2 regions of the Massilia phyllosphaerae genome follow, and region 1 is predicted to be linked to the other one. Evidence: predicted binding sites of a transcription regulator. Region 1 holds the regulator's gene; the other holds the start of a gene.
What was found. The regulator NrdR, encoded in region 1, represses ribonucleotide reductase genes. The targets are predictions, from matches to a motif close to CACNANATNTNGTG.
Positions count from the first base shown of each region.

Region 1 (16,093 bases):
TTGGTCGTCATTTTGTCGCAAGGCCGACGCGATTGATCCCCATCTTCTTGGCTTCCGAAATCAGCTGGATCACGTCGTCGTATTTACTCTCGCGGTCGCCCGAGATCAGGACCGGATAGTCGGGATGGTCTTCGTGGGTGGCACGCAGGCGCTCGATCAGCGCGGTGCGGTCGGCCACGTCTTCCAGGCCCTGCGGGGTCTTGCCGACGATGCCGATTGACAGCACGCCCTTTTCCTTGACGGCGATCTGGATGTAGTCGCTTGGCGGCTGGGTGGTGCGCTCGGCGCTCGGCAGGTTGATCTCGCTCGGATTCTGGGACGGCGGTACCGCCATGAAAATGATGAGCAGCACCAGCATCACGTCGATGTAGGGCACGACGTTGATTTCCGATTTGAGCTTGCGGCGGCTGCTCCGCAAGTTGCTGTTGAAGGCCATGTGAGTCCTCGACGCGGCGATCAGCGCGACTGGCGCTGCAGGATGTTCGAGAATTCCTCGACGAAGCTTTCGAAGCGGATCGCGAGGCGGTCGATGTCGTGGGTGAAGCGGTTGTACGCGACCACGGCCGGGATCGCGGCGAACAGGCCGATGGCGGTGGCGATCAGCGCTTCGGCGATACCGGGGGCGACCGTGGCCAGGGTAGCCTGCTGCACGCTGGCCAGGCCGCGGAAGGCGTTCATGATGCCCCAGACCGTGCCCAGCAGGCCGATGTACGGGGAGACCGAACCGACCGAGGCCAGGAAGTTCAGGTGGGTGTCGAGCGAATCGAGTTCGCGGTGGAAGGCGGCGCGCATTGCGCGGCGGGCGCCGTCCAGCACGGCATTGACGTCGAGCGAGTCGCGCGCGGCCTGCTTGCCCTTGATGAATTCGCCCATGCCGGCTTCGAAGATGCGGGCCAGCGGGCCGCTCTGGTCACGCTGGCTGCTGGCGCTCTGGTGAAGGGTGTGCAGATTGCCGCCGGCCCAGAAGCTGCGCTCGAACTGCTCGGTCTGGCGGCGTGCGGCGCGCAATGCGAATACCTTACGGAAGATGTAGGTCCAGCTGAACAGCGACACGGCAAACAGCAGGGCCATGATCAGCTTGACGAGGATGTGGGCGTGGCTGATCAGGTCAACGAAGGAAAGGTCGGGGACTGCGTTCATCGGTGTGCGGTCTCTTTATTCAAATGGAATTGTTCAGGCGGCCCGCATTTTATCAGCGGCGATGTCAGGAATGGAACGGGGACGCAGTGTGGCGGCGTCGACGCAGCCGACTTTTACGCTGGCGCTGGCCAGCAGGGTGTCGCCGCGCCAGGCTTGCTGGGCAAACTGGACCGAGGCACGGCCGAGCTTTTCGATGTTCAGGCGCAGGGTCAATTCATCGTCCAGGCGCGCTGCACCGAGATACTCGACACTGGCGCTGCGCACGACGAAGGCGGCCCCTTCGGCGCTGAGCAGGTCTTGCTGGTGAATGCCGAGCGAACGCAGCCATTCCGTGCGTGCCCGCTCAAAGAACTTCAGGTAATTGGCGTAATAAACGATCCCGCCGGCATCGGTGTCTTCGTAATAGACCCTTACCGTCCAGGTAAAAACTGAAGGCATTTCAGCTGCCATAAATGATAGTGGGAAACATTTTACGCCATTTGATTATCTATATGTACTCTGGCGTACATAGCTATCAGCGTGAAATGTGAAGTAGTAGACGGGACATCTGGATGTCAAGCCAACAACTGTAACACTTTCTCACAACATGCGCCGCTAGCGAAACAAACCTGCGATTCGGGGTCAGAGCACATTCCTGGTGAATATTTTGACAAAAACATCTTCGCGGCGTCGCCGCGCACGACCTCGGTGCCGCGCTATAGCGACGCCTGCAAGAATTGTGCTCTGACCCCGAATTCGAATATCAGCTGCGCTTGACGTTGAACGGCGCGAAGCCCTGGCAGGTCGGCATCATCTCGATGGAATTGATGTTGACGTGCGGCGGCAGGGTGGCGATCCAGTAGGCGGTCGCGGCGATGTCGTCGGCGGTCAGCGGCTGGGTGCCTTCGTAGACCTTGGCGGCGGCCGCGTCGTCGCCTTTCAGGCGCACGTTCGAGAATTCGGTGCCGCCGCACAGGCCCGGCGCGATGTTGGTGGCGCGCACGCCGGTGCCCACCAGGTCGGCGCGCAGGTTCAGCGTGAACTGCTCGACGAAGGCCTTGGTGGCGCCATACACGTTGCCGCCCGGGTAAGGGTAGTGGCCGGCGACCGAACCCAGGTTGATCACCAGGCCGCTGCCGCGCTCGACCATCGACGGCAGCAGCGCGTGGGTCATGGTCACCAGGCCCTTGACGTTGGTGTCGATCATGGTCTCCCAGTCGGCCAGCGGCACCTCGTGCGCCGGCTTGGTGTTCAGGGCCAGGCCGGCATTGTTGATCAGCACGTCGATCTGGCGCCAGGATTGCGGCAGCATCGACAGTGCTTCTTCGATCGACGTTTTGTCGGTGACATCCATCTCGACCGGCAGCGCCGATTCGCCCAGCTCGGCGGCGAGCGCTTCCAGTCGCTCCTTGCGCCGTGCCGCCAGTACTACCTGATGGCCGTTCTTGACGAAGGTGCGCGCCATCGCGGCGCCGAAGCCGGCCGATGCGCCGGTGATGAAAACGATCATGGTTGGATTTCCGGGTGGATAAGCGGTGAAAGGACAATCACCGGATTGTAGCCGAAATGGCCATGCGAATGAGTCTTGCCAGCCCGCCATGGCCGTTCCTTGCTTCCCAACCGTCACATCACTTACAATCGGCAGCTCTGTTACTTCTCACGTAACTGGCGAAAACCGTGCGATCGCGCGGCGAAGGTGGACGTCCACCGGGGAACGTGAGATGCCGTCTTGCCGTTCGCCTGGGCAGCCATCAATGGTCGCACCGACTGTCCGTCGCGTGTCCGCTGTCCGTTCGCGGTCTCCGCCTGGATCGGGCGCGCCCATTGCCTGGACCTCTTATCGATTGGAGTTTTTTTCATGTTTGCAAAAGATCACACGCTCGCCAAGGTTGACCCGGATCTGTGGAATGCCATCCAGAATGAAAATCGCCGCCAGCAAGACCACATCGAGCTGATCGCCTCCGAGAATTACACGTCCCCGGCCGTGATGCAGGCACAGGGCTCCCAGCTGACCAACAAGTACGCCGAAGGCTACCCGGGCAAGCGCTACTACGGCGGCTGCGAATACGTCGACGTCGTCGAGCAGCTGGCGATCGACCGCCTGAAGGAACTGTTCGGCGCCGAAGCTGCCAACGTCCAGCCGAATTCGGGCTCGCAGGCCAACCAGGGCGTGTTCTTCGCCATGCTGAAGCCGGGCGACACCATCATGGGCATGTCGCTGGCCGAAGGCGGCCACCTGACCCACGGCATGGCGCTGAACATGTCGGGCAAATGGTTCAACGTCGTCTCCTACGGCCTGACCGAGCAGGAAGACATCGACTACGAAGGCATGGAGCGCCTGGCGCGCGAGCACAAGCCGAAGATGATCATCGCCGGCGCTTCGGCGTTCGCGCTGCGCATCGACTTCGAGCGCTTCGCTCGCATCGCCAAGGAAGTCGGCGCCTACTTCATGGTCGACATGGCCCACTACGCCGGCCTGATCGCCGCCGGCGAGTACCCTAACCCGGTGCCGTACGCCGACTTCGTGACCTCGACCACCCACAAATCGCTGCGCGGCCCGCGCGGCGGCATCATCCTGATGAAGGCCGAGCACGAAAAGGCCATCAACTCGGCGATCTTCCCGGGCATCCAGGGCGGTCCGCTGATGCACGTGATCGCCGGTAAAGCGGTCGCCTTCAAGGAAGCGCAGTCGCCGGAATTCAAGGCTTACCAGAAGCAGGTGGTCGCCAATGCCAAGGTGCTGGCCGATACCCTGACCGAGCGCGGCCTGCGCATCGTGTCGGGCCGTACCGAATCGCACGTGATGCTGGTCGACCTGCGCGCGAAAGGCCTCACCGGTAAGGAAGCGGAAGCCATCTTGGGCCAGGCACACATGACCTGCAACAAGAACGGCATCCCGAACGACCCGCAGAAGCCCTTCGTCACCTCGGGCATCCGCCTGGGCAGCCCGGCCTTCACCACCCGCGGTTTCAAGGAAGAAGACGCGGCCAAGGTCGGCCACCTGATCGCCGACGTGCTGGACAACCCGCACGACGCCGCGACCATCGAGCGCGTGAAAGCTGAAGTCAAGCAGCTGACCGACAAGTACCCGGTCTACGAGGTTTAAGTCCTCGCGTTCCACAGGCGCCTTCGGGCGCCGTTTTTACAGCAGTATCCAGTCAATTTGCGGCGCCCATGAAATGTCCGTTCTGTCAGCATGAAGACACCCAGGTCCTCGATACCCGCGTATCCGAGGTGGGCGATGCCATCCGGCGCCGGCGCCGCTGCGCCCAATGCGACAAGCGGTTTACGACCTACGAACGCATCGAACTGTCGATGCCGATCATCGTCAAGAAGGACGGCAGCCGCACCGAGTACGAGTCGGACAAGCTGCGCGGCAGCCTGCGCCTGGCCTTGCGCAAGCGTCCGGTCTCGGCCGAGGCGATCGACGCCGCCTGCGCCTCGATCGAAGAAAAACTGCTGACCAGCGGCCGCCGCGAAGTCGATACCGGCCACGTCGGCGAACTGGTGATGCAGGAACTCAAGCGCCTCGACAAGATCGCCTACATCCGCTTTGCGTCGGTCTACAAGAACTTCGAAGACCTGGCCGAGTTTCAGGAAGCGATCGCCGAAGTCGGCCAGCCCAAGAAATAGCGGGTCTCGTAAACGCCCGATGGCTGCGTTGCAGCCTCTCGCCGTAGTTACGTACTGTCTGCGAGGCTGCGCCTTGCCCTCGGGCGTTTGCGAGCCCCACTGGCTGCTGACTCTCATACTCCATTTTTAGTTCCGTCCGTACGGTTGAGGCGTCACACCGCCGGTCCGGGCTCGACTGTATATCGTTGCATCTCCTGTTCGTGAACGTGGAGGTGATCGATGCATGCCGCTGTCCGTGCAAGCCGGGGCGAGGCCGGCTTTACGCTGGCCGAAGTGCTGGTGGCCCTGTTCGTCGTCGCGCTCGGCATTGCCGGGGCGGCCGGCGTGCAGGCCATGGCGCTGCGCAGCGGCCGCGCGGCGGCGCGCATGGCCGACGGCGTCCAGCTGGCGGCTGCGCTGGCCGAGCGCATGCGTGCCAACCCGGCGGCGCTGGCGCTGGCGGACGCCGATAATCCCTATCTGCAGCTCGACTACGCCACCGACGCCGGGCCGCCGCCGTCCGGGCCCGCCTGCTATGGCGCCAGCGCTTGCGACACGGGCGAGCTGGCCCGCTTCGACCTGGCCGAGGCGGCAGGCGAGCTGGCAGCGCGCTTTGCGGGTGCACGCCTTGTGGCTTGCCGCGACGCTTCGGTGCCGGGCGCGTCGGGCGAGCCGTCGTGGTCCTGCAGCGGCGAGGCCGGCGCGCCGCTCGTGATCAAGCTCGGATGGCACGAGCCGGACGAAGCGGCTGCATTGCCGCGGGTCGTGCTGGCGCTCGCGGGAGGCGGCGCATGAGTGCGCGGCGCCTTGGGCGCGTTGCGCCGGTGCGGCGCCCCTGCAGCCGCGAACGCGGGCTGGCGCTGGCCGAGCTGCTGGTCGCGTTGACGGTGAGCCTGGCCGTGGTGCTGGGCGCCGGCCGCCTGCTCGGGCTGGCGGGCGAGGCTTACGCGGCGCAGACCGAAGCGGCGGCCATCGACGACGGCGGACGCTATGCGCTCGAGCTGATCGCGCGGGCGGTGCGCCAGGCGGCCTGGATCGATCCGGCGCAGGCGGGCGGCGACCCTGCCGTGCTGCCGGCGCACCTGGCCGGGCTCGACGCCCGTTCGCTGGCCAAGACCACGTTCGGCATCGACGCGCCCCAGCCGGATGCCGTGAATGGCAGCGACGTGCTGGCCTTGCGCTTTCCCGGCGCCGGGGTCGCGCCCGGCGGCGACGGCAGCGTGCTCGATTGCGCCGGCTTCGCCCATCCGGAAGGCGAGGAGGGCTGGAGCATCTTCTACGTGGCCAGGAACACCGACGGCGAGGCCGAGCTGCGCTGCAAATACCGCGGCACGTCCAACTGGGGCGCCGATGCGCTCGTCAGCGGCGTCGACGGCTTCCAGGTGCTGTACGGCGTCGACACCGACGACCCGCGCGACCATGTCGCCAACCGCTACCTGAATGCCGCCGCCATCGCCGGCCTCGACGCCGCACTCGGCCTGGGTGCCGACGTGGAGGCGCTGCACCGGCAGACTTATTGGAAACGCGTGGTCAGCGTGCGCATCGGCCTGTTGCTGCACGGCGCGCGGCCGACGCGGCGCGAGGGCGGGGCGCTCGGCTACGCACTGCTGGGCCCGGCGTATGGGTCGTCCGGCACGATGGACGCCGATCCCGGCAGCGTGCTGCACGAAGCGGACATGCCGGCCGCGCTGCGAGTGCGCGAACGGCGGCTGTTCACGGCGACGGTGGCCGTGCCGGCGGCGATGCCATGAAGCGCGTTCATTGCGCCACTTGTCGCTGCCGGAGGCAAGCCCGGCCATGCCTGCATGTGTACGCACGGCTTCACGGGCACCGGCGCTGGCACCCGCGCTTGCGCCCACAACTGCGCCCACGCGAGCGCGGCCTGGTCCTGGTCTGCGCGCTGCTCCTGATGATGGGGGCGCTGATCCTCGGCGTCTCCATTGCGCGCACCGCGTTTGGCTCGATGGCGGCGGCCCGCATGGAGCGCGAGCGCACGGTGGCGCGCGCGGCGGCCGGGATGGCGCTGGCCGACGCAGAGGCCGATATCGGCGGCACTACCGCCTCATCCTCTCCCCGCACCGCCTGGTTCGCCGGCGGCAGCGGCGGGTTCGCCGACGGCTGCGGCACCGGTAGCCAGGATCTCGGCCTGTGCCTGGAGGCGGCAGCGCCCTTGCCGCCTGCGTGGCAGGCTGTCGATCTCGCTGCCGAGGATGGCACGCCGGTGGTGCCGTATGGCCACTTCACCGGTGCCGTGCTGGCGACCGGCGGCGGCATGCTGCCGGCGCGCCTGCCTGGCTACCTGATCGAAAAGCTTGCACCGCCCGCCGGAGCGCCGTCGCAGAGCCTGTTCCGCATTACCGCCATCGGCTTCGGTACCCGCGCCACGACCCAGGTCGTGCTGCAGGCGATCGTGCGCAGGCCGGCGGCCACTGTGCCGCTAGCCGCTCCCACTGATCCGCCGGCGCCGGGCACGCCGGCCGGCGCCGGTTCACCGACCGGCCGCATCAGCTGGCGCGACATCCCGAATTGGCCCGAGCTGCACGCGCGGGCCCACCATTGAATCCAGATCGAGGAGACGGAATGAACAGGCGACACGGCTTTACCCTGGTCGAAATGCTGATCGTGCTGGCGATCATGGCGATCCTCACATCGATCGCGTGGCCCAGTTATGCCGGTTATATCGTGCGCACCCGGCGCACCGAAGGGCAGGTGGCGCTGATCGAGGCGATGCAGCGCCAGGAGCGCTATTTTTCGCGGCACAACAGGTATATTCCGTTCTCGGCGGCGTCGGAGGACGATGCCGAGGCCGCCGCCTTTTCGTGGTGGTCGGGCGACCGGGCGGCGCTCAGCGCCTATGAGCTGGACGCCTATGCCTGTCCCGGCCGCGTGTTGACCGACTGTATCGAGATCCGCGCCCGGCCCGGCACGCCCCGGGTCGACGCGCGCTTCCGCGATCCCGACTGTGGGGCGCTGACGCTGGACAGCCTGGGCAACCACGGTGCGCAGGGCATGGCGGATGGGCAGGGCGCGGGTTCGACCGGGAGCTGCTGGCCATGAGCGTCGCAGCCATGCCGCAGCGCGATCGACCGTACCGGCGGGCCGGTCTGTCGCTGGTGGAAACGACGGTCGTGCTGGCCGTGGCGGCCGTGCTGCTGGCGCTGGCGCTGCCGGAACTTGCCGTGCTGGTACGCCACCAGCAGCTGAAGAGCGCCAGCGGCGACTTGTTCGCCGCGCTCGGCCTGGCGCGCAGCCAGGCGCTGGCGCGCGGGCAGACCGTCAAGCTGCTGCCCCGCGATCCGCTCGGTGCCGACTGGCGCAGCGGCTGGCGCGTGTTCGTCGACCGTGACGGCGACGGCCAGCCGGGGCCGGGCGACGACATCATCGCCGAGCACGATCCGCTGCCGCACGGCGTGGCGGTCGCCTTTGCCTTCACCAGCACTGCGCCGCCTTACTATATCGCCTACAATGGCGCCGGACGCAGCTGCAGCGACAGCAACAGCGCGGCGGCGCGCTACGGCACGCTGTCGCTGTTCCACGGCGGCGCGATCCGCCGTATTAAAATCAACATGCTGGGACGGGCGCGCAGCTGCGATCCGGCGCGCGACGCGGCCTGCGACGGCGCCCCGGCGCCGCCGGGTTAGCTGCCGCCGGCGGCGGCGTTGCCGACCGTCCCCAGCCGAAACCGAAAGACACCGTGCAGACACCGAACAAGATCACCACCGACAGCGAAGGCATGGCGCTCGCCCTGGAATGGGCCGCCAAAGGCATGACCATCACCGCGCCGAACCCGCGTATCGGCTGCGTGATCGTGCGCGATGGCGTGGTCATCGGCGCCGGCCATACCCAGCCGGCAGGCCAGGCGCATGCCGAGATCCAGGCGATGCGCGATGCCAGGCAGCGCGGCCATGACGTGCGCGGCGCAACCGCCTATGTCACGCTCGAGCCCTGCAGCCACTACGGCCGCACGCCGCCGTGCTCGAACGCGCTGGTGCAGGCCGGCCTGGGCCGGGTGGTGGCGGCCATGGTGGACCCGAATCCGCTGGTGGCGGGACGCGGCATGGCGCAGCTGGAAGCGGCCGGCATGTCGGTTCGCCAGGGCGTGCTGGCCGAGCAGGCCTACGAGCTGAACATCGGCTTTTTCACGCGCATGCGCCATGGCCGGCCCTGGGTGCGCCTGAAGACGGCGGCCAGCCTGGACGGCATGACGGCGCTCGACAGCGGCGAGAGCCAGTGGATCACCAGCCCGGAGGCGCGTGCCGACGGCCATGCCTGGCGCGCCCGCGCCAGCGCGATCCTGACCGGTATCGGCACCGTCAAGGCCGACGATCCGCAGCTGACCGTGCGCGGCGTCGCGGCGCCCGAGGGCTTTACGCCGGTGCCGCCGCGCCGCGTGATCGTCGACAGCCGCCTCGATATCGCCATGGACGCGCGCATCCTGCAGGGCGAACCCTGCTGGATCGTGGCCGCCGTTCCGAATCCGGACAAGGAAGCCGCGCTGCGCGCCGCCGGTCACGAGATCATCCTGCTGCCGAACGCCCACGGCAAGGTCGACCTGCCGGCGCTGATGCTGGAGCTGGGCCGGCGCGAGATCAACGAGCTGCATGTCGAAGCCGGGGCCAGGCTGAATGCCTCATTGCTGCGCGAAGGCTGCGTCGACGAGCTGCTGGTCTACCTGGCCCCGAACCTGATCGGGCAGGGGCAGGGCATGTTCGCGCTGCCGCCGCTGGCGCGCCTGGACGACAAGCTCGCACTGCGCTTCCATGCCGTGAGCCAGGTCGGCCCGGACCTGCGCATCATGGCGCGCTTTCCCGGCAAGCTTGAGGGCGCAAACGGGCAATCCTGAATCATCAATCGAGTCATCCAAGAAAAAACTGAAGGAACTAGACGTATGTTTACTGGAATCGTCGCTGCCGTCGGCAGCATCAAGTCGGTCACCCCGCTGGCAGGCGGCAACGATGCGGGCGTGCGCCTGGCCATCGACGCCGGCGGCCTGCCGCTGGCGGACGTCGCGCTGGGCGACTCGATCGCCATCAACGGCGCCTGCATGACCGTGGTCGAGAAGGACGAAAGCGCCTTCACCGTCGACGTCTCGCGCGAAAGCCTGAACCGTACCGCCGGCCTCGACCAGCCGGGCGAGGTCAACCTGGAAAAGGCGCTGACCCTGGCCGAGCGCCTCGGCGGCCACCTGGTGTCGGGCCACGTCGATGGCCTCGGTACCGTGCACAGCTTCGAACAGGTCGGCGAATCGTACAAGCTGGTGGTGGATGCGCCGGCCGAGCTGGGCAAGTTCCTGGCCTATAAAGGTTCGGTGGTGGTCAACGGCGTCTCGCTGACCGTCAACGAGGTCGAGGACGTGGCGGCAAGCGGCGCCGGCAAGCCGGCCTGCTGCCGCTTCTCGATCAACCTGATCCCGCACACGATCGCCGTCACCACCCTGAAGCACCTGTCCGCCGGTGCCAGGGTCAACCTCGAGATCGACCTGATCGCGCGCTACGTCGAGCGCATGCTGAGCGCCGCCAAGGTCTGATTTCCGGGGCGCAAACGTGCCCGCCTGCGGCCATTTCGCGTAGACTGCCCGATGGCATTTGTTCATCGACAAGGACGTGAAATGAAACAGGTAAATACCAGGGAGATGGTGCGCGGCGCAACGCTGGCCGGCGTGCTGGCAAGCTTGCTGTCCGCCGCCGGCGTTTGTTCGGCCGAGCCGGCCGCCATGCGCAGTTACCGCGCGCTGGCGATGACGGCCGCCGGCGACCGCATTGCCGCCATTGAAACGGTGGAGGGGGACAAGCGGGCGCCGCATGTGACGGTGCGCGAGACCGCCGGCGGCCGGATCGCCGCTACCTATGAAAGCGTCGCCTGCGGACAATGCCGCTTCGATGCGCCGGCCTGGTCGCCCGATGGCAAGTCGATGGCCCTGATCGGGACCGATGCCAAGGCCGGCAGCGCCAGCGTGCTGGTGCTGCGCGACGGCAAGCTGGTCACCATCGCCACCCTCAAGGGCGTCGCCAACACGGTGCGCTGGTCGCCGGACGGGCGCCAGCTGGCCTTCCTGGCCACCGTCAACGCCAAAAAGCTCACCGGTGCAGTGGAAGCGGGTGCGCGCCAGGTCGGCGAGATCGGCCTGGCGCAGGAAGAGGACGAGCAGCGCATCGCGCTCGTTGCCGTCGATGGACCGGCCGGCGCCGAGATGCGCCTGGTGTCCCCGGCCGACACATTCATCTACGAATACGACTGGACGCCGGACGGCAAGGGCTTCGTCGTCACCAGTGCCAAGGGCAACGGTGACAACAACTGGTGGATCGCGACCCTGGGCCACGTCGATGCCGCCTCCGGCCGCCTGCGCGTGCTGGCGGCGCCGAAGATGCAGATGAACATGCCGCACGTGTCGCCGGACGGCCGCACGGTCGCCTTCATCGGCGGCCTGATGAGCGATTTCGGCTCGGTCGGCGGCGATGTCTTCACGGTGCCGATCGAGGGTGGCGAGGCGGGCGTCGCTACGCCGACCGATATCACGCCGGGTTTCAAGGGCAGCTTCAACGGCATCAGCTGGCGCGGGGCGGCCCTGCTGGCCTCGGTGCAGGCTGGCGCCGACACCGGCATTGCCAGCATCGATCCGGCGGCGCGCAGTGCCCGCCTGCTGTGGCAGGCGCCGGTCTCGGCGTCCGGCGCGCGCGATGGCCGTTTCGTGTTCAGCGCCGACGGCAAGGTCGCGGCCTCGGTCCACGAGGATTACGAGCACGGCCCGCGCATCGTCGCCGGACCGCTGGCCGCACTGGTGCCGATCACCCGCGACAACGACGGTTTCGCGCCGCAGGTAAAGGCGCGCAGCATTGCCTGGACCAACGAAGGCTTCAACGTGCAGGGGTGGCTGGTCGGACCGCGAACGGTGGATCCGGGCAAGAAGTACCCGATGATCGTGCAGGTGCATGGCGGCCCGGCGGCGGCCATCACGCCGCGCTACGTGTCGGGCGGCGAGGGCGGCAACAACCTCGTGCGCGCGCTGGTGGACAAGGGGTATTTCGTGTTCTTCCCGAACCCGCGCGGCAGCTATGGCCAGGGTCTGGCCTTCTCCAGCGCCAACAAGCGTGATTTCGGCGGCGGCGACTGGCGCGACATCCTGGCCGGCGTCGATGCCGCCATCCGCCAGGCACCGGTGGATAGTGCGCGCCTCGGCCTGATAGGCCATTCCTACGGCGGCTTCATGACCATGTGGGGCGTGACCCACAGCCAGCGCTTCAAGGCGGCGGTAGCCAGTGCCGGCATCGCCAACTGGATCAGCTACTACGGCCAGAACGGTATCGACCAGTGGATGGTGCCCTTCTTCGGGGCCACCATGTACGACGATCCGGCGATCTATCGCGCGGCCTCGCCGATCGAGTCGATCAAGTCGGCCACCACGCCGACGCTGGTGATGGTCGGCGAACGCGACGTCGAGTGTCCGCCGGCGCAGTCGCAGGAGTTCTGGCACGGTTTGAAGGCGCAGGGGGTGCCGACCGCGCTCGTCATCTACGAGGACGAGGGCCACGCGATCCGCAAGCCGGAGCACGTGGCTGACCAGCGGGTGCGGGTGCTGGCCTGGTTCGACCAGTATTTGAAGTGATCGGCCGTTCACAGCGGCCGTTCACAGGCAGGTTGAACGCGTGGACAGCGAAGCTGTCCACCCTACCCGTCACCGACGCGTCGGGGTAGGGTGGACGGGTTCAGGCGGTGCATCCATCCACGCAGCGCCAACCGGAGACATCACTTTTCCGGGTTCAGCACCACCTGCACATAATTGTCCGGATTCAGATAACGCTGCGCGGTCCGCTTCAGGTCCGCCACGCTCAGCGACTGCACTTCCTTGTCGACACTGAGGATCGTGCCGGGGTCGGTGCCCTCGGTCAGCGAGGTCTGCAGTACCGCCAGCCAGTACCCGTTTTCCTGCAGCGACTTGCGGTAGGTCTGTAGCCAGTTGGCCTTGACCTTGTCGAGGTCGCCCTGGTCCGGTCCCTGGCTGCGCACGCGCTCGATTTCGGCAAAGGTTGCCTGCAGCACCTTGTCGACGTTCTTGGGGCCGGTCGGCAGGGTCACGCCGACCGTGTAGTGGGCATAGGGCACGCGCGTCATCGACCCTTCCATGCCGCCGCCGTAGATCAGGCCCAGCTTTTCGCGCAGCACGTCGATGATGCGGATATTCATCACCTCGGTCAGCGCCGACAGGCGCAGTTCTTCCATTTCGCTGACCTCGGCCGGGCCCGTGAAGGTCAGCGACACCGTGCTCTTGTCCTCGAGGCCGCTCTTCACCTCGCGCTTGACCACGCCCTTGACCGGACGCAGGCCGAGGTCGCGGTAGGCGGTCGGGATGGCGGGGGTCGGCAGGCTGCCGAGGTAGGTCGCCAGCAGCGGCTTGATCGCTTCGACGTCGAAGCTGCCGACCAAAATAAAGGTCAAGTCCTTCGCGCTCGAGAAGCGCTGGCGGTAGATGGCGATTGCGCGGTCGAGGTCGATGCGGGCGATGTCTTCCGGACGCAGCGCGCGTGGCGCCCGCGGGTTGTTGCCGTACAGCGTGGCGACCAGGGTGTCGCCGAACAGCGCGCCCGGCTGCGACTGGCGGTTGCGCGCCAGTTCCATCTGCTTGCCGATGAAGGATTTGTACAGATCCTCGTCGCGCCGCACGCCGGCGAACTTCAGCCACGCCATCTGCAGCATGGTCTCGACGTCGGCGGCGCCGGCGGCGCCGGCCACGACGTCGGTGTTGCTGCCGAGACCGGCATTGACGGCGGCCGCCTTGCCGGCCAGTACCTTGCGCAGGTCGAGCGGCGAGAAGTCCTTCAAGCCCATTGCGGCGACGATGGTGTCGGCATAGCGTGCGCTGAACATGTCCTTGTCGTCGAACAGGCTCTGGCCGCCGAAACGCGCCGCGCTCATCAGGACCTGGTCGTTGCGGAAGGTAGTCGGCTTTAGGATCACCTTGACGCCGTTCGACAGGGTCAGGTGGGTCAGGCCGAGGTGGGCGTCGACGGAGGTCGCCACGATGCGGCCCGGCGCCGGCGGCTTGTCCATCAGGGCGCCGGCCACCGCCTTTTCATCGTGGGCGCGCACCTCGCTGCGTTCGGCGGCGGCCACGGCGGCCAGCAGCTCGGCGCCGGTCGGCAGCGCGCTCCCGGCCTCGCCTTTGGTCTGTGATGGACCGGTATAGATCACCAGCTTGCCCGAATCGGCCGGGATGGTGGCGCGTGCATAGGCATTGATTTCGTCGAGGCCGATGCCGGGGCCGAGTTCGGTGACGTAGCGGTATTCGGCGTCGATGCCGGGAATCGATTCGCCTTCCAGGAAATTGCGCATGAGTTCATCGGCATGGACCGACGAGTCGGTCTTGTCGCGCTCGTTCCAGGCGCGCGCGTAGGTGCGCATCATGGTTTTCTTGACCCGCTCCAGTTCGGCCGCCGTGAAACCATAGCGCCGTGCGCGTTCGTTTTCCTGCACCAGCGCATCGATAGCAGCCGTGGCGCCGCCGGCGGCCAGCGAGGCCGCGGCGTTATACGAGCGGTAGCGCGGCGTCAGGCGGCCGAGCGCGCTGCTGGCGCCGAGGAAGGGTGGATTGGGCAATTGCGCCAGTTCTTGCAGGCGCGCGTTCAGCATGCCGCTGAACAGTGCTTCGACCAGTTGCTCGCGGTAGCCGCCCACCGTTTCCCGTTCCTGGAAGGGCTGCACCGGATAGCGGATCAGGATCCCGGCCGGGCCGGCTTCGCGGTCGGTCACGACCAGCGCTTCGGCGTCGGTCCGCGCCGGAATCGTGGCGTAGTTGCGCGGGCGTTCCTGGGCCGGATTCTTCAGGCCATCGAAATGTTTTTTGATTAATTTCTCGGCCTCGGCCGGGGCGATGTCGCCGACCACCACCACCGCCATCAGGTCGGGCCGGTACCAGTCGCGGTAGAAGCGGCGCAGCGCCTCCGGCTTGAAGTTGCGCAGCGTGTCTTCCTGGCCGATCGGCAAGCGCTCGGCGTAGCGCGAGCCGTTGTAGATCTTCGGCATCAGCACTTTCTGCATGCGGTCGCCGGCACCTTTGCCCAGACGCAGTTCCTCGAGGATGATGTCGCGTTCCTTGTCGATGTCGGCATCGTTCAGGGTCAGGCCCTGGGCCCAGTCCTGCAGCACCAGGAAGGCCTTGTCGACGTCCTGCTTCTTTTCCGACGGGACCGGCAGGATATAGACGGTTTCGTCGAAGCTGGTGTAGGCGTTCAGGTCGGCGCCGAACTTGACGCCGGTCGACTGCAGATAGGACACCAGCTCGTGCTTCTTGAAGTTGCGCGAGCCGTTGAAGGCCATGTGCTCGGTGAAGTGGGCCAGGCCGCGCTGGTCCTCGTCTTCGAGGATGGAGCCGGCTTTGACCACCAGGCGCAGCTCGAGCTTGTTTTCCGGCTTGCGGTTGGGCTGGACGTACCAGGTAAGGCCGTTGGCCAGCTTGCCGACCTTGACCTGGGGACCGATCGGCAGCGGATCGTTCAGCTTAAGGGGCGCCAGTCGGGGAGGCGCCGGCTTGCGCGCTGCCGGCGCGGCGGCGGCCGGCGCGCTTGCCTGTGCGATCGTGGGGGCGGTTGCGGACAGCGACAGCAGCGCGATGGCGGCCAGGCGGATCAGGGTACGGCCAAAACGGGGAAGCATGCGACGCTGTCCTTTTGCTTAAAAATCCATTCTACCTTGCATTCAGGACTGGACAGTTGTGTACAAGCAGCTAAATGCAAGCCGGATGCGGCCGAGCCCCGGTAAATCCTTTAAAATAGCGGATTCACCTGGCCAGGTGCACAGACCACCGGCCGCTGTCCCCGTACCAAGGAATCCCGCATGTCCATCTCCACTACTCAGGAAATCGTCGACGAACTGCGCGCCGGGCGCATGGTCATTCTGGTCGACGAGGAAGACCGCGAAAACGAAGGCGACCTGGTCCTGGCCGCCGATTTCGTCACGCCGGAAGCGATCAACTTCATGATCCGCCACGCGCGCGGCCTGGTCTGCCTGACCCTGTCGGAAGAGATCTGCGACCGTCTTGAACTGCCGATGATGACCACCCGCAACGGCACCTCGTTCGGCACCAATTTCACGGTGTCGATCGAAGCCGCCGAAGGCGTCACCACCGGCATTTCGGCGGCCGACCGCGCGCGCACCATCCAGGTCGCCGTGGCCAAGGACGCGAAGCCCGAAGACCTGGTGCAGCCGGGCCACATCTTCCCGCTGCGCGCGGTCAAGGGCGGGGTGCTGATGCGTGCCGGCCATACCGAAGCCGGCTGCGACCTGACCGAGATGGCGGGCTTGAGCCCGGCCTCGGTGATCTGCGAGATCATCAAGGAAGACGGCACCATGGCGCGCCTGCCCGACCTGC
Region 1 covers NZ_JAXSQX010000006.1:483,377-499,469, forward strand. Annotated here, with positions in the region: gene tolA (cell envelope integrity protein TolA) at 1-11, opposite strand, end outside; gene U1H99_RS23375 (biopolymer transporter ExbD) at 8-436, opposite strand; gene tolQ (protein TolQ) at 457-1,140, opposite strand; gene ybgC (tol-pal system-associated acyl-CoA thioesterase) at 1,174-1,578, opposite strand; gene U1H99_RS23390 (SDR family oxidoreductase) at 1,883-2,629, opposite strand; ZMP/ZTP riboswitch at 2,771-2,872, shown strand; gene glyA (serine hydroxymethyltransferase) at 2,978-4,225, shown strand; gene nrdR (transcriptional regulator NrdR) at 4,294-4,752, shown strand; gene pilV (type IV pilus modification protein PilV) at 4,972-5,526, shown strand; gene U1H99_RS23410 (PilW family protein) at 5,523-6,482, shown strand; gene U1H99_RS23415 (pilus assembly PilX family protein) at 6,581-7,291, shown strand; gene U1H99_RS23420 (type IV pilin protein) at 7,312-7,788, shown strand; gene U1H99_RS23425 (GspH/FimT family protein) at 7,785-8,372, shown strand; gene ribD (bifunctional diaminohydroxyphosphoribosylaminopyrimidine deaminase/5-amino-6-(5-phosphoribosylamino)uracil reductase RibD) at 8,426-9,574, shown strand; gene U1H99_RS23435 (riboflavin synthase) at 9,620-10,258, shown strand; gene U1H99_RS23440 (S9 family peptidase) at 10,340-12,334, shown strand; gene U1H99_RS23445 (M16 family metallopeptidase) at 12,475-15,378, opposite strand; gene ribBA (bifunctional 3,4-dihydroxy-2-butanone-4-phosphate synthase/GTP cyclohydrolase II) at 15,559-16,093, shown strand, end outside.

Region 2 (16,093 bases), on a different contig from region 1:
CGTGCCATCAGCGACAGCCGCCCGCCGAAACCGGTGTTCCGTGACGAGGCGGGGCGCCTGCGCTACCAGCAGTGGTTCGACGCCACCTCGGCGCGCCTCAAGCGCCGCCTGCCGGACGAACAGGTGCGCCGCGAGTTCCTCGAAGCCGCCTGGTACGAGTCGACCCGTGCCGGCCTCGATCCGGCCATGGTGATGGGCCTGATCCAGGTCGAATCGGCCTACCGCAAGTACGCGGTGTCGATCGCCGGCGCGCGCGGCTACATGCAGGTGATGCCGTTCTGGACCAAGGTGATCGGCGACGCCAACCGCCGTGCGCTGTTCGACATGCAGACCAACCTGCGCTACGGCTGCTCGATCCTGCGCATGTACATCGATATGGAAGGCGGCAACCTGTACCTGGCGCTGGGCCGCTACAACGGCAGCCGCGGCCGGCCGGAGTATCCGAATGCGGTGCTGGCGGCGTGGAAGAACTGGGAACTCAAGCCGGAAGAGAGCATCGCGCGCTCGATCGCGTCGCGCTGACTGGTGTTGGCGATATCGTAGGGTGGGCACAGGGTGCCCACCCTACGGTGCATCGGACATCGGCAGCCAGCAAAAGCAAAAAGCCCCGGCAAACCGGGGCTTTTTCGTATCTTGGCTGGGGCACAGCCTGCATCTTTTTATTTGAGGTGATCCGAGATCAGTTTGGTCATTTCGAACATCGAGACCTGGGCCTTGCCGCCGAAGACGGCTTTCAGCTTGTCGTCGGCATTGATCATGCGACGGTTTGCGGCGTCCTGCAGGTCCTGCTTCTTGATGTATTCCCAGACTTTCTTGGTCACTTCGGTGCGCGGCAGCGGTTTGGTGCCGACGACTTCGGCCAGCGTTGCCGACGGGGTCATTTCCTTCATGAAGGCGGCGTTGGGCTTGCGCGCAGCGGCCGGCTTCTTGGCTGCCGCGGCAGTCGTTTTTGGTGCTGCTGCTTTGGCAGGAGCTGCTGCCTTTTTAGCTGCCGGCTTCGCCGCTGCAGCCGGCTTCGCGGCCGCCTTCTTTGCAGGCGCTGCGGTGGTTTTTTTGGCTGTTGCCATCTTCGAGCCTCCTAATCGGAACACATGGATAATTGCGCTATTGATCGCACGGCTTATATTGGTAGGGTTTTAGTGTTCGTGCAAGTCTTTTTCGAAATTTTTTCACTCTAACAAGCATGAAAATGGCAGGATGTGTTACCGACCTCGCCTTAGAGTGAAAAACGCGCGTTTTGAAGCGTAAAAAAGCCGTGCAAAGCTGGCTTTGCACGGCTTTTACGGGCCCCGCTTACGGACCCCGCTCATGGCCCCACTTGGGGCGCCGAAGAGGATCAGCGCATACCGGGCATCATGCCCTTCATCCCGCGCATCATCTTCATCAGGCCGCCGCCCTTGAGCTTCTTCATCATCGTGTTCATCTGCTCGTACTGGTTCAACATGCGGTTCACTTCCTGCACCTGCACGCCGGCGCCGGCGGCGATGCGGCGCTTGCGGTTGGCCTTGATCAGGTCCGGCTTGGCGCGCTCCAGCGGCGTCATCGAATCGATGATGCCGCACATGCGGCGCACCTGCTTCTCGGCCTGGTCCATGTTGGCGCCGGCCGCGGCTTGCTGGAACTGGGCCGGGAGCTTGTCCATCAGGCCGGCCATGCCGCCCATCTTCTTCATCTGGGTCAGCTGGGCCTTGAAGTCGTTCATGTCGAACTTGCCGCCCGACTTGATCTTGTTGGCCATGTCGGCCGCGGCCTGCATGTCCACGCCCTTGCGCGCTTCCTCGACCAGCGCCAGGATGTCGCCCATGCCCAGCACGCGGTTCGCCATACGGGCCGGATCGAAGGCTTCCAGGCCGTCCAGCTTTTCCGAGACGCCGGCGAACTTGATCGGCTTGCCGGTCACGTGGCGCACCGACAGCGCCGCACCGCCGCGCGAGTCGCCATCGAGCTTGGTCAGGATCACGCCGGTCAGGGGCAGGGCGTCGTTGAAGGCCTTCGCGGTGTTGATCGCATCCTGGCCGACCATGGCGTCGACCACGAACAGGGTCTCGATCGGCTTGACGGCCGCATGCACCGCGGCGATCTCCTGCATCATCGCTTCGTCGATCGCCAGGCGGCCGGCGGTGTCGATGATCAGGACGTCGTGGTAGTGCTTTTTCGCCCAGTCCAGCGCATTCAGGGCGATGTCGACCGGCTTGTCGCTGGCGGTGGACGGGAAGAAGTCGGCGCCGACCTGCTTGGTGACCGACTCCAGCTGCGCGATTGCGGCCGGACGATACACGTCGGCCGACACGGTCAGCACCTTCTTCTTCTGCTCCTTGAGGTACTTGGCCAGTTTGCCGGTGGTGGTGGTTTTACCCACACCCTGCAGGCCGGCCATCAGGATGATCGCCGGCGGCTGCTGCGCGAACGAGAGCTGCGACGCCTCGGGGCCGAGGTCGGCGCCCATCAGGGCCGCCAGTTCCTTCTGCACCACGCCGACCAGGGCCTGGCCCGGCGACAGCGAACCGATGACCTCTTCGCCCAGCGCCTTTTCCTTGACCTTGGCGATGAATTCGCGGACTGCCGGCAGCGCCACGTCGGCCTCGAGCAGGGCCAGGCGCACTTCGCGCAGCATCTCGGCGGTGTTGGCTTCGGTCAGGCGCGCCTCGCCGCGCATCGTCTTGACGACCTTGGCAAGGCGTTGGGTTAAGTTATCCAGCATGTTCTACCTTCTTACCTAATATGGATGTGTGAGCGCGTACGGGCAAACGCCCATTTTACCGCATGTCGGGCCATCTTTTTGCAGGACAAGGCCGCGGTACGGCGCTTTTCAAGCGGGCGAGTCAAGTGCCCTGTTTGATACTTGCTAAACATTGATTTCACGGTTTGACAAAATATTGCTCGGCGGTATAGCCTGCACTGTACGTACATACACCAGCGTCATCGCAACACCAAAGGCATCGAAGCAGATATCGAAGTAAAACCATTACGGAGAGACAGGCAATGAAGGCAAACGTGTTCGGCAAGACCATCTTCGCTGCGGCGGCGCTCGCGCTGGCCGCCGGCAGCGTGCAGGCGCAGGAGGTGGTCCGCCTCGGCAACCTGAAGTTCGCGCACTATGGCGCGGTGTCGTACATCAAGGAGATCGCACCGAAGTGCGGCATCAGGGTCGAGGAGCGCGTGTTTGCCAAGGGCCTGGACGTGATGCAGGCGATCATCGCCGGCGAACTGGATGTCGGCACCACCGCCTCCGAGGCGGCGATTTCCGGCCGCGCCGGCGGCGCCCCGATCTACGTGGTGGCCGGCTTTGCCAAGGGCGGCGCGCGCCTGGTCGCCGGCCAGGGCACCAATATCAAGAGCGTGCGCGACCTGAAAGGCAAGAAGGTCGGCGTCACGCGCGGCGGCATCCAGGAAGTGCTCCTGATGGCCGAACTATTGAAGGCCGGCCTGAGCGCTGCGCCGGGACCGGGCAAGGACGTGCAGCTGGTGTTCCTGGCCTACGCCGACCTGAACCAGGCGCTGCTGGGCAAGAACATCGACGCCATGATGCAGTCCGAACCCCAGTCCTCGCAGGCGATCAACAAGGGCTTCGGGGTCGAGGTGATCAAGCCCTACGACACGCCGATCGGGGAGCCGGTCCGCACCATGGTGATGACCGAGAAGTTCTACACCACGCACCGCCCGGTGGCCGAGAAGTTCATGCGCTGTTTCGTGCAGGCTACCTCGATCTTCCTGCGCGACCCGGCGCTGGCCGAGAAATACGTGCGCGAGACCGTGTTCAAGGGCCAGATCACGCAGGACGACTACCAGGACGCGATCGGCAATTCGATGTTCACCTATGACATCACGCCCCAGCATATCCAGGTCACCACCGACATCATGGCCGCCACCGGGGTCGGACGCATGGCCAGTCCGCCGCAGGCCAAGGAGTGGGTCAAGACCGACCTGCTGGACGCCGCCAAGAAAAGCCTGAACGTCAAATAATTCCATAGACGCAGGGTGGGCACCCCGTGCCCACGCGAACGCCGGCGTCACGCGAACGTCCGCGTGGGCTTGGGGAGCCCACCCTTGGGGAGATCGACATGAAACGACGTAATCGAAACGACATCGCGGTCGGCCTGGTGGTGCCGATTGCCGCGATCGCGATCTGGCAGTGGGTGGCGGTGCAGGGATGGGTCAACGAGAACATCCTGCCGTCGCCGCTGCAGGTGTGGCGCAAGTGGGTGGCTTACCTGCTGCCGCTGCAGGACTTCGCCGCCTACAGTGCTGGCAACGCCGGCAGCGGGCGGCTGGGGTGGCTGTTTTCCGGGGAATTAATTCACGATTCGCTGGGCAGCCTGTACCGGGTGGTGGTCGGCTTCGCGGTCGGCGCCGGGCTGGCGCTGCCGCTCGGCCTCGCCATGGGCGCCAGCCGCATCGTCTACGCCTGGATGAATCCCCTGGTGCAGCTGCTGCGGCCGATCCCGCCGATCGCCTACATCCCGCTGTCGATCCTGTGGTTCGGGCTTGGCAACCCGCCGGCGATCTTCCTGATCGCGCTCGGCGCCTTCTTCCCGGTGCTGATGAACACCATCGCCGGGGTGCGCCAGGTCGACGGCATCTACCTGCGCGCCGCCCGTAACCTCGGGGCCGGCGGCCCGACCCTGTTCCTGCGCGTGATCCTGCCGGCGGCCGTGCCCTACATCCTGACCGGCATGCGGATCGGCATCGGCACCGCCTTCATCGTGGTGATCGTGTCCGAGATGATCGCGGTGAACAACGGCCTCGGTTTCCGCATCCTCGAGGCGCGCGAGTACTTCTGGTCCGACAAGATCATCGCCGGGATGATCACGATCGGGATCCTGGGCCTGGCGATCGACGCCGGGATGAATAAACTGAACAACTACCTGCTGCGCTGGCACCGCGGCCTGGAGCACTGACATGAACGCTCACATCGTCGTCGACCGGGTCGGCAAGGTGTTCGACAGCGAGGGCCGCCGGATGGTGGCGCTGCAGGACATCAGCCTCGAAGTCCCGCGCGGCCAGTTCGTGTGCCTGCTCGGCCCCTCCGGCTGCGGCAAGTCGACGCTGCTGAACGCGATCGCCGGCTTCGCGCCGCCGACCAGCGGCCGCATCCTGGCCGACGGCGTGCCGGTGGCCGGGCCGGGCCCCGAGCGCGGCATGGTGTTCCAGGAATACGCGCTGTTCCCGTGGATGACGGTGGAGCAGAACGTCGGCTTCGGGCTCGAGATCAAGGGCATGGCACGGGGCCGCATCAACGAGCGCGTGGCCGGGCTCCTCAAGCTGCTGTCGCTGGAAGACTTCGCCAAGCGCTATCCGAAGGACCTGTCGGGCGGCATGCGCCAGCGTGTCGCCATCGCGCGCGTGCTGGCGCTGGATTCGCCGATCATGCTGATGGACGAACCCTTCGGCGCGCTGGATGCGCTGACCCGGCGCAATCTGCAGGACGAGCTGCTGCGCCTGTGGGCGGAGCTGAAGAAGACCGTGATCTTCGTCACCCACAGCATCGAGGAAGCGATCTACCTGGCCGACCGCATCGTGGTGATGACCTACCGGCCGGGCACGGTCAAGCGCGACCTGCTGGTCGAGCTGCCGCGCATGCGGGATCCGAGCGCGCCCGAATTCAATGCGCTCAAGCGCGAGCTGGGGCAGCTGGTGATGGAAGAGCAGCAGCGGCACCATGAGGCGGAGATCCGAAGCGCCGCCGTCGACTAGCTTTCCCTTCTGGCAACCCATCCCCCCGCTGCCGGGATGGTGTAGACTCGCCCCTATGCAAACCACCTTATTCATTGCCGCTGCCATCCTGTACGCGGTATGCGCCCTGCTGCCGTCGAAGCAGGGCGCGGCCATTTCGGGCGTGACCGCCGTGGCCTGGGCGCTGCATGGCGCGGCGCTGCTGCCGGACACGGTGGCGAACGGCACCCTGCGCGTCGGCTTCGCTTTCATGCTGTCGGCGGCGCTATGGGTCTCGGTCGCCGCCTACTGGCTCGAGAACCGCAATTTCGCGCTGGACGGCCTGCGCCGCATGGTAATGCCGTTCGCGGCGGTCGCCGCGGTGCTGCCGCCGCTGTTCCCCGGTACGCTGATGCCGGTGCAGGCCGAATCGCCCGCCGTCTGGCACGTCGTGGTCGCCGTGATGGCCTACAGCACGCTCACCATCGCCGCCTTCCACGCGGTGCTGATGGCGTTGCAGGAGGCGCGCCTGCACACCCGCAGCGCCAAGCCCGGTTTCCTGGGCGGCGCCATCGACCAGCTGCCGGCCCTGCTGACCATGGAAAAACTGCTGTTCCGGATGATCTCGATCGGTTTCATCCTGCTCAGCCTGACCGTGCTGTCCGGAATCGTGTTCTCCGAACAGCTGTTCGGCAAGGCGCTGCGCTGGGACCACAAGAACGTGTTCGCGCTGCTGTCCTGGCTGCTGTTCGCGTCGCTGCTGGCCGGACGCCGCTGGCGCGGCTGGCGCGGCAAGACCGCGCTGCGCTTCACGCTGGCCGGCTTCGCCACGCTGGCGCTGGCCTACGTCGGCAGCCGTTTTGTCTTTGAAGTCGTTTTACACAGGGGGTTCATATGATGCGACTGATCGTCTGGATCGCAGTCGCCATCCTGGTGATCTGGGCCGTGCGCAGCAAGGTGCGCGCGATGATGGCGCCGTACCGGGAAGGTTTCGCTCCAGGAGCCGCTCCCAACCGGCACGGGGGACAGCCGCAGGACGCCCGCCGCGTCCCCGACGGCGCCGAACGCATGTCCTGCTGCGCCGCCTGCGGCGTGTATTTCCCGTCGTCGGAAGCGGTGCGGGTGGACGGGCGCGACTATTGCAGTCCGGCGCACGCGCACCAGACGTCCCTGCACAAGGCCGGCTAAGCGGCTGCATGGCGCGCTGGCCGACCATCTCCGCCGGATCGCGGGCGACCTTCTGGCGCTCGCTGCAGACCTTCACCGTGACCCGCATCGTGATCACGGTGGTGCTGCTGCTGTACCTCAGCTTCGACGTCGGGCGCGCGCGCCTGGCCGGCAGCGGCTATGGCGAGACCTGCGTCATCTACGTTGCCGGCGCACTGCTGTTCGCCTGGCTGGCGCGCTTCCGCCGGCGCCGCTTCCTGCTGCAGCTGGGCGCCCAGGTGCTGGCCGACATCGGCTTCATCTCGCTGCTCTACCTGGCCGCCGGCGGCATGGCCAGCGGCTTCGGGCTGCTGTACCTGTTCCCGCTGGCCGGCGCCGCGATCCTGGCGCCGCTGCTGATGGCGCTGTTCTCGGCGGCGCTGGCGACCCTGTTCGTGCTCGGCGACAGCGTCTGGCAGATCCTGCGTTTCAACGATCCGCCGCTGATGCAGGCCGGGATGAGCGGCGCCGCCTTTTTCGCGCTGGTGCTGGTGGTGAACCGGCTGGCCGCCAAGCTGATCCGCCAGGAAGAGCTGGCCGCGCAGCGTGGCGCCGACCTGCGCATCCAGCAGGCGATCTACCGCATCGTGGTCGACGACGTCGACGACGGCATCCTGGTGCTGGGGCGCGACGGCTTCGTCTTTTCTGCCAATCCGGCGGCGCGCCGCATGCTCGGGCTCGAGCTCGACAGCGGCGAGGGAGAAGGCCAGACCGGCTTCCGCCTGGCCGAGGTGGCGGCGCTGGAACCGGTGGCGCACGGCTTCGAGGCCTGGCTCGCCGATGGCGGCGCGGACGGCATGGCGCCGCCCGATTTCGTGACCATCAAGCGCTGGCACGAACTGGACGGCGCGGTACGTGGCCGCCTCGACCAGCCGGTGCACCTGAAGCTGCGCTTCGCCAGCGTCGGTACGCCGGACAGCACCGCCGATGGCGCGGTCGAGCGCAGCGTGATCTTCATGCGCGACGTGAGCGCCATCGAAAACCAGGCGCAGCAGCTGAAGTTGGCGTCGATGGGCCGGCTCACGGCCAGCATCGCGCACGAGGTCAGGAATCCGCTGTCGGCGATCGGCCACGCGACCTCGCTGCTGGCCGAGGACCTGCACGGGCCGGCCGAGACGCGCCTGCTGCGCATCGTCAACGACAACGTGGTGCGCGTGAACCGCATGGTCGAGGACATCCTGAAACTGTCGCGCAAGGTGCAGCCGAACGGCACGCCAGTGGCCCTGGATGCCTTTCTGGCCGAGCTGCGCGCCGAATTCACGGAAACGCAAAAGCTGGCCGCGGACATGGTCTGGATTGGCGACAGCGGCGGCAGGAGCGTGCGCTTCGACAGCCTGCACCTGCGCGAAGTACTGGTCAACCTGCTCGGCAACGCCATCCGCTATGCCAGTGGCGCCGCGGCCAGCATCCGGGTGTTTCCGGTGCTGGACGCCACCGGGCGGGTCGAGCTGCACGTGCAGGACGACGGCCCCGGCATCACGCCGGAAGTGCGTGCCCACTTGTTCGAGCCCTTCTATACTACGTCCAGCAAGGGCACGGGCCTGGGCCTGTACCTGGCGCGCGAGCTGTGCCTGAACAACGGCGCCATGCTCGACTACGAATACCGGGCCGACGACAGTGCCGGCGGCGCGCCGGGCGGCCGCTTCGTGATCACCTTCGGGGCGTCCGCGTAGACCGCCGTATATATATTAGAGAGCCTGGGAACAAAGCATGAGTGCACCGCGGATTTTGGTGGTCGACGACGAGGCGGATCTCCGCGAACTCCTCGAGATCACCCTGCTCAAGATGGGCCTGGACGTGGACAGCGCCGCCACCGTGCGCGAAGCGCGGTCGCTGCTGGCCGCCACTACATATGCGCTGGTGCTGACCGACATGCGCCTGCCGGATGGACTCGGGCTGGAACTGGTGCGCGAAGTGGCGGCCAGTTACCGCAGCACGCCGATCGCCGTGATCACCGCCTACGGCAGCGCCGAGAACGCGGTGGTGGCGCTGAAGGCGGGCGCGTTCGACTACGTGTCCAAGCCGGTGGTGCTGGACGACCTGCGCACCATGGTGCGTTCGGCCCTGAAGCTGTCCGACGGCGGCGGCAAGGCCGCGGCGCAGGCAGGGGACGGCGGCGGGCAGGGCATGGCACAGGGAAGTTCGCGCCTGATCGGCCAGTCGCAGGCGATGGGGGCGCTGCGCGCCCAGATCGGGCGGCTGGCGCGCTCGCAGGCGCCGATCGCCATCAACGGCGAGTCGGGCAGCGGCAAGGAACTGGCCGCGCGCGAGATCCACGCCCAGAGTGCGCGTGCAAATAAACCTTTCGTGGCGGTGAATTGCGGCGCGATCCCGGAAGCGCTGATGGAGGCCGAGTTCTTCGGTTACCGCAAGGGCGCCTTCACCGGCGCCAGCGACGAGCGCGACGGCTTCTTCCAGGCCGCCAACGGCGGTACCCTGATGCTGGACGAGGTGGCCGACCTGCCGCTGGCGATGCAGGTGAAACTGCTGCGCGCGATCCAGGAGCGGCGCGTGCGCAAGATCGGCGCCACCGCCGAGGAAGCGGTCGACGTGCGCATCATCAGCGCCACCCACAAGGATCTCGCCAGGCTGGTCGAGAACGGTCAGTTCCGCCAGGACCTGTTCTACCGCCTGAACGTGATCGAACTGACGCTGCCGCCGCTGCGCGAGCGCCTCGACGACCTGCCCTTGCTGGTCGATGCGGTACTGGCGCGGCTGGCAGGTCCGGGCGGCGCACGCCTGGGCGACGGTGTGCTGGCGGCGCTGCAGGGCTATGCCTTCCCCGGCAACGTGCGCGAACTGGAAAACGTGCTGGAACGGGCGCTGGCGTTTGCCGACGATGGCGTGATCGAGGCCGGCGACCTGCTGCTGAAGGGGGCGCGCGTGGGGGAGGCGGCGCCGTCCGCGCCCGCTGCGCCGCCGCCGGCCGCGGTCGCGCCGGCTACTGGGGCACCGGCCGTGGAGCTGGCGCTGCCGCCTGCCGCAGCGGTCCAGCCGGCGCCTGCGGCATCGGAACCGGCGGCCGCGCTCGGCGCCGGCGAACTGCCGAGCAACCTGCCGGATTACCTGAACCAGGTCGAGCGCGACATCATCCTGCGGGCCTTGACCCAGACCCAGTTCAACCGCACCCAGGCCGCCAGCCTGCTCGGCATCAGCGTGCGCCAGTTGCGTTACCAGATGCAGAAACTGAACATCAACGCACCGGAACCTTGATCGTGCTCATGCGTTAGGCAGATGCTGTTGCCTTTTCGCCATTGCAGCATTCGAGCGCTCCCGGGCATGGCTGGTGCATGAAGCGCACCATGGTTGCGCCCTCAAAACGTGATGTTAGTGCTTGCTATCGGGCGGAGGCTTCATTGATCGGGCTTTAGCAAATGTCAAGCTCGGCACTATAAAAAAATCCGCCGAGCAAATCTCATGAGCTCGCTTAATATCGACTACAATTAGGTTCTAACGCCGGTCCATCACTATATCTAGTGGTCGGCGCCAGCAAGCAGAACAGTAGGAGCAGGGGCGCAACGAGCGTTTTCCAATCATGCGTCCCCGTTCACCATTCTCAAAAAGTTACTAGGTTGCCAACATTAATGGGTTGGCATCGGGAGCCCCAATGCAAACATCTTCGGCCATTTCCATCAATCCCAACGTCACAACGACGGCCGGCAGCAGTGCCGCCGAGCTGGTCGCCAAGGCCGATTACCGCATCATCCGCCGCAACGGCGCCGTGGTGCCGTTCGAGCCGAACAAGATCGAGGTTGCGCTGACCAAGGCGTTCCTCGCCGTGAACGGCGAGAGCGGCCGTGAATCGGCACGCATCCGCGCGCTGGTCGGCGAGCTGACCACCAACGCGGTCGGCGCGCTGGTGCGCCGCCAGCCGAACGGCGGCACTTTCCATATCGAAGACGTGCAGGACCAGGTGGAATTGTCGCTGATGCGCTCGGGCGAGCATGACGTCGCGCGCGAATACGTGCTGTACCGTGCCAAGCGCATGGACGAGCGCCGCGCCGCCAAGGAAGCGTCGGGCGGTGCCCAGGTCGCTGCGCAGCAATTTACCGTGGTCGACGGCGGCGTGCGCCGCGCGCTGGACATGAACGAAGTGGCGAGCCTGATCAATGCCGCCTGCGCCGGCCTCGAAAAGCACGTCGACGCCGACGCCATCCTGGCCGAAACCGTCAAGAACCTGTACGACGGCGTGCCGGTCGAAGAGCTGCACAAGTCGGCCATCCTGGCGGCCCGCGCACTGATGGAAAAAGACCCGGCCTACAGCCAGGTCACCGCACGCATCCTGCTGCACACCATCCGCAAGGAAGTGTTCGGCCACGAAGTGCCGCAAGCCGGCGCCGCGGCGGAATACGTCACCTACTTCCCGCAATACATCGCCAAGGGCATCGCCGCCGAGCTGCTCGACGAAGAGCTGGGCAAGTTCGACCTGCAGAAGCTGGCCAAGGCCATCGTCGCCGACCGCGACCTGCAGTTCGGCTACATCGGCCTGCAGACCCTGTACGACCGCTACTTCCTGCACATCCGCGAAACCCGCATCGAGATGCCGCAGGCGTTCTATATGCGCGTCGCCATGGGCCTGTCCCTGCGCGAGGAAAACCGCGAAGCGCGCGCGATCGAGTTCTACCACCTGCTGTCGAGCTTCGACTTCATGAGCTCGACCCCGACCCTGTTCAACTCGGGCACCCGCCGCTCGCAGCTGTCGTCGTGCTACCTGACCACCATCAGCGACGACCTGGAAGGCATCTACGACGGCATCAAGGAAAACGCGCTGCTGTCGAAGTTCGCCGGCGGCCTGGGCAACGACTGGACTCCGGTCCGTGCGATGGGTTCGCGCATCAAGGGCACCAACGGCAAGTCGCAAGGCGTGGTCCCGTTCCTGAAAGTGGCGAACGACACCGCCGTGGCAGTCAACCAGGGCGGCAAGCGCAAGGGCGCGGTCTGTGGCTACCTGGAAACCTGGCACCTGGACATCGAGGAATTCCTCGACCTGCGCAAGAACACCGGCGACGACCGCCGCCGCACCCACGACATGAACACCGCGAACTGGATTCCCGACCTGTTCATGAAGCGCGTGATGGAAAAGGGTTCGTGGAGCCTGTTCTCGCCGTCGGAAGTGCCGGACCTGCACGACAAGGTCGGCAAGGCCTTCGAGGAAGCCTACCTCGGCTATGAAGCCAAGGCGGCGCGCGGCGAAATGACCGTGTACAAGAAAGTCGAAGCGCTCGACCTGTGGCGCAAGATGCTGTCGATGCTGTTCGAGACCGGCCACCCGTGGATCACCTTCAAGGACCCGTGCAACATCCGTTCGCCGCAGCAGCACGTGGGCGTGGTGCACTCGTCCAACCTGTGCACCGAGATCACGCTGAACACCAACGCCGACGAGATCGCCGTCTGCAACCTGGGTTCGGTCAACCTGCCGGCCCACATGAAGGGCGACGGCCTGGATGCGGTCAAGCTGCAGAAGACCATCCGCACCGCGATGCGCATGCTGGACAACGTGATCGACATCAACTACTACGCCGTCGACAAGGCCCGTAACTCGAACCTGCGCCACCGTCCGGTCGGCATGGGCATCATGGGCTTCCAGGACTGCCTGCACATGATGCGCGTGCCGTTCGCCTCGGATAAAGCCGTGGAGTTCGCCGACCGCTCGATGGAAGCCGTCTGCTACTACGCCTACCTGGCGTCGACCGAGCTGGCCGAGGAACGCGGCCGTTACGAGTCGTACGAAGGTTCGCTGTGGAGCCGTGGCATCCTGCCGCAGGATTCGATCAAGCTGCTGGCGGAAGAGCGCGGCGGTTATCTCGAGCAGGACACGTCCGAGACCATGGACTGGAGCCTGATCCGCAGCCGCGTGAAGCAATTCGGCATGCGTAACTCGAACTGCGTGGCGATCGCCCCGACCGCGACGATCTCGAACATCATCGGCGTGTCGGCCTGCATCGAGCCGACCTTCCAGAACCTGTACGTGAAGTCGAACCTGTCGGGCGAATTCACCGAGATCAATTCCTACCTGGTGCGCGACCTGAAGGCGCGCGGCCTGTGGGACGAGGTCATGATCAACGACCTGAAGTACTTCGACGGCTCGCTGTCGCGTATCGACCGCGTCCCGCAAGACCTGCGCGACATCTACGCCACCGCCTTCGAAGTCGAGCCGAAGTGGCTGGTGGAAGCCGCCTCGCGCCGCCAGAAGTGGATCGACCAGGCCCAGTCGCTGAACATCTACATGGCCGGCGCCTCGGGCAAGAAGCTGGACGAAACCTATAAACTGGCCTGGCTGCGCGGCCTGAAGACGACCTACTACCTGCGCACCATCGCCGCGACGCACATGGAGAAGTCGACCACCCGTACCGGCGCGCTGAATGCGGTGCCGGTGGATGGCGGCCTGTCGGCGGCCCCGGCGGCAGCGGCAGCGGCGCCGGTGGCAGCACCGGCGGCTTCGGCGGATATCGTCGAAGGCGCGGCCTGCTACCTGCGTCCGGGCGACGCCGGTTTCGACGAGTGCGAAGCCTGCCAGTAATCAGCAAGCGTATTTGAAGCGTTAAGCTAAGAAGTCAAGCACGTCGTCCCCGCGCAGGCGGGGGCCCAAGTTCGTGGTGGACCACAAAACTTGGATTCCCGCCTGCGCGGGAATGACGGTTTTCCGGCAAACGACATTGGCAGCCAATCGTGCTGCCACCAAGAATTCAAGAAGGAACTCATCATGGCTCTCTCCTGGGACGACGAACCGGCCGCCGCGCCGGCCCCCGCAGCCACCTCCGAAGCAAGCTCGGCCGATGTCGCCAAGCGCGTCAACGCCGACGACAAGCGCATCATCAACGGCCAGACCGACGTCAACCAGCTGGTCCCGTTCAAGTACAAATGGGCCTGGGACAAGTACCTGGCCGGCTGCGCCAACCACTGGATGCCGCAGGAAGTGAACATGCAGCGCGACATCGAGCTGTGGAAGAACCCGAACGGCCTGACCGAAGACGAGCGCCGCATCGTCAAGCGCAACCTGGGCTTCTTCGTGACCGCCGACTCGCTGGCCGCCAACAACATCGTACTGGGCACCTACCGCCACATCACGGCGCCGGAATGCCGCCAGTACCTGCTGCGCCAGGCGTTCGAGGAAGCGATCCACACCCACGCCTACCAGTACATCGTGGAATCGCTGGGCCTGGACGAGAAGGAAATCTTCAACGCCTACAACGAGATCCCGTCGATCCGCGACAAGGACCAATTCCTGATCCCGTTCATCGAAGTCATCAACGATCCGGAATTCAAGACCGGTACGCTCGAGGCCGACCAGAAGCTGCTGAAGTCGATCATCGTGTTCGCCTGCCTGATGGAAGGCCTGTTCTTCTACGTCGGCTTCACCCAGATCCTGGCGCTGGGCCGCCAGAACAAGATGACCGGCGCCGCCGAGCAGTACCAGTACATCCTGCGCGACGAGTCGATGCACTGCAACTTCGGCATCGACCTGATCAACACGATCAAGATGGAAAACCCGCAGCTGTGGACCGCCGAGTTCCGCGAAGACATCAAGAACCTGTTCCTGCAGGCGGTCGAGCTGGAATACCGCTACGCCGAAGACACCATGCCGCGCGGCGTGCTGGGCCTGAACGCAGCGATGTTCAAGGGCTACCTGCGCTTCATCGCCAACCGCCGTGCGGTCCAGATCGGCCTCGATCCGCTGTTCCCGAACGAAGAGAACCCGTTCCCGTGGATGAGCGAGATGATCGACCTGAAGAAGGAGCGTAACTTCTTCGAGACGCGCGTGACCGAGTACCAGACCGGCGGTGCGCTGAACTGGGATTGATGCCGGTTCCCGTAGCGTCAGCCTGATAAGGAAAGGCTGGATCCTGAACAAGGATCCGGCCTTTTTTATTTGGATCAGCAGGTCCGGGCGTTTACTTCGCCGTCGCTGCTGCCCCCGCCGTTGCGCCATAAGGCAGGCGCTCCCCATTCGCCAGTCCCCACGCCACCACCGCCAGCACCTGCGCCGCCTGCGTCAGCGCGGCACGGTCGACGTGGTCGACCGCATCGACCTGGCTGTGCTGGGTGTGGCTGCGGTAGTCGCGCTCGTCCTGCAGCGCCGGAAACGCCGGCACGCCCGCGTTGACGAAGGGCTCGAAGTCGGAGCCGCCGGCGGGGCCGTACTGCACGTCCAGCGGTCCCAGGGTGGCGGCCGGTGCCACCGCCTTCGTCAGTGCCGCGTACCAGGCGTCGTTGCGCATGTCGGGAAAGCCGGTCACGCGCCCGCTGCCGGTGTCCTGCACCAGCACGGCCTGGATGCGATCCAGTTCGCCGCGGTGCGCCGCGACGTAGGCGCGGCTGCCCAGCAGGCCCTGCTCCTCGCCCGAGAACAGCACGATGCGCAGCGCGCGCTTGGGACGCAGCCCGAGCGCATGCCAGGCGCGCAGCACTTCCAGCATGGCGACGACGCCGCTGCCGTTGTCGGCCGCGCCGCTGCCGAGGTCCCAGGAGTCGAGGTGGGCGCCCAGCACGACCATCTCGCCGCCGGCGTCGCTGCCGGGGTAGTCGGCGACCACGTTGTAGGCCAGGACGGGGCGCGCGTCGAAGCCACCTTTCAGCTCCAGCTCGACCCGCGGCACGATGCCGCGCGCCAGCAGGCGTTTCAGCAGGTTGGCGTGCTCGCGCGTGACGATCGCGGCATGGCGGTCGAACAGCGAGCGCGGGCCGCCCCACATGTCGCGCAGGCCGTTGTCCTTGGACGAGACCAGCAGCACGCCGGCCAGCTGCGCGTCGCGGACCGCGCGGCTGGCGTCGGCGAACCAGGCCGGGTCCTTGCGCTGTTCGGGCGTGGCCCGCGGTGCGGACTCGACCAGCACGATCTTGCCTTTCAGCGCCGGCGCCGCTGCCTTGAACTCGTCCAGTGTCTTGACGTCGAGCAGCGCGACCTCGGCGCGTACCGGCCTCGCCGTGCCTTCGGTCCAGCCTTTCTGCACGACCTCGAGCGCCATTCCGCTGGCATTCAGCAGGCGTGCGCGTGCCGCTCCGCGCCGCCAGGGCCGGCCCATGTCGTAGGCTTCCAGATGGACGCCGACGGCGCCGTAGGCACGCAGCCGCGCCATCGCCCATTGCTGCGCCGCCTGCAGCTGCGGCGAGCCGGTGAGGCGGGCGCCGATGTCGTCGCATAGCCGCTCGAGGTTGGGCATCAGTTCGGCGTGGCTGCCGATCTCGTCGATCAGGCGCGCCTCGGGCGTCGCCATCGACGTGGACGTGGGCGAGG
Region 2 covers NZ_JAXSQX010000001.1:422,582-438,674, forward strand. Annotated here, with positions in the region: gene U1H99_RS01900 (lytic transglycosylase domain-containing protein) at 1-522, shown strand, start outside; gene U1H99_RS01905 (SWIB/MDM2 domain-containing protein) at 660-1,067, opposite strand; gene ffh (signal recognition particle protein) at 1,337-2,701, opposite strand; gene U1H99_RS01915 (ABC transporter substrate-binding protein) at 2,983-3,963, shown strand; gene U1H99_RS01920 (ABC transporter permease) at 4,062-4,898, shown strand; gene U1H99_RS01925 (ABC transporter ATP-binding protein) at 4,900-5,694, shown strand; gene U1H99_RS01930 (cytochrome C assembly family protein) at 5,750-6,550, shown strand; gene U1H99_RS01935 (PP0621 family protein) at 6,547-6,840, shown strand; gene U1H99_RS01940 (sensor histidine kinase) at 6,849-8,531, shown strand; gene U1H99_RS01945 (sigma-54-dependent transcriptional regulator) at 8,569-10,071, shown strand; gene U1H99_RS01950 (ribonucleoside-diphosphate reductase subunit alpha) at 10,466-13,378, shown strand; gene U1H99_RS01955 (ribonucleotide-diphosphate reductase subunit beta) at 13,562-14,659, shown strand; gene U1H99_RS01960 (M20/M25/M40 family metallo-hydrolase) at 14,751-16,093, opposite strand, start outside.
Region 2: a site for NrdR is predicted at 10,324-10,337, ahead of U1H99_RS01950 (ribonucleoside-diphosphate reductase subunit alpha). Genes of this name have one in related genera too.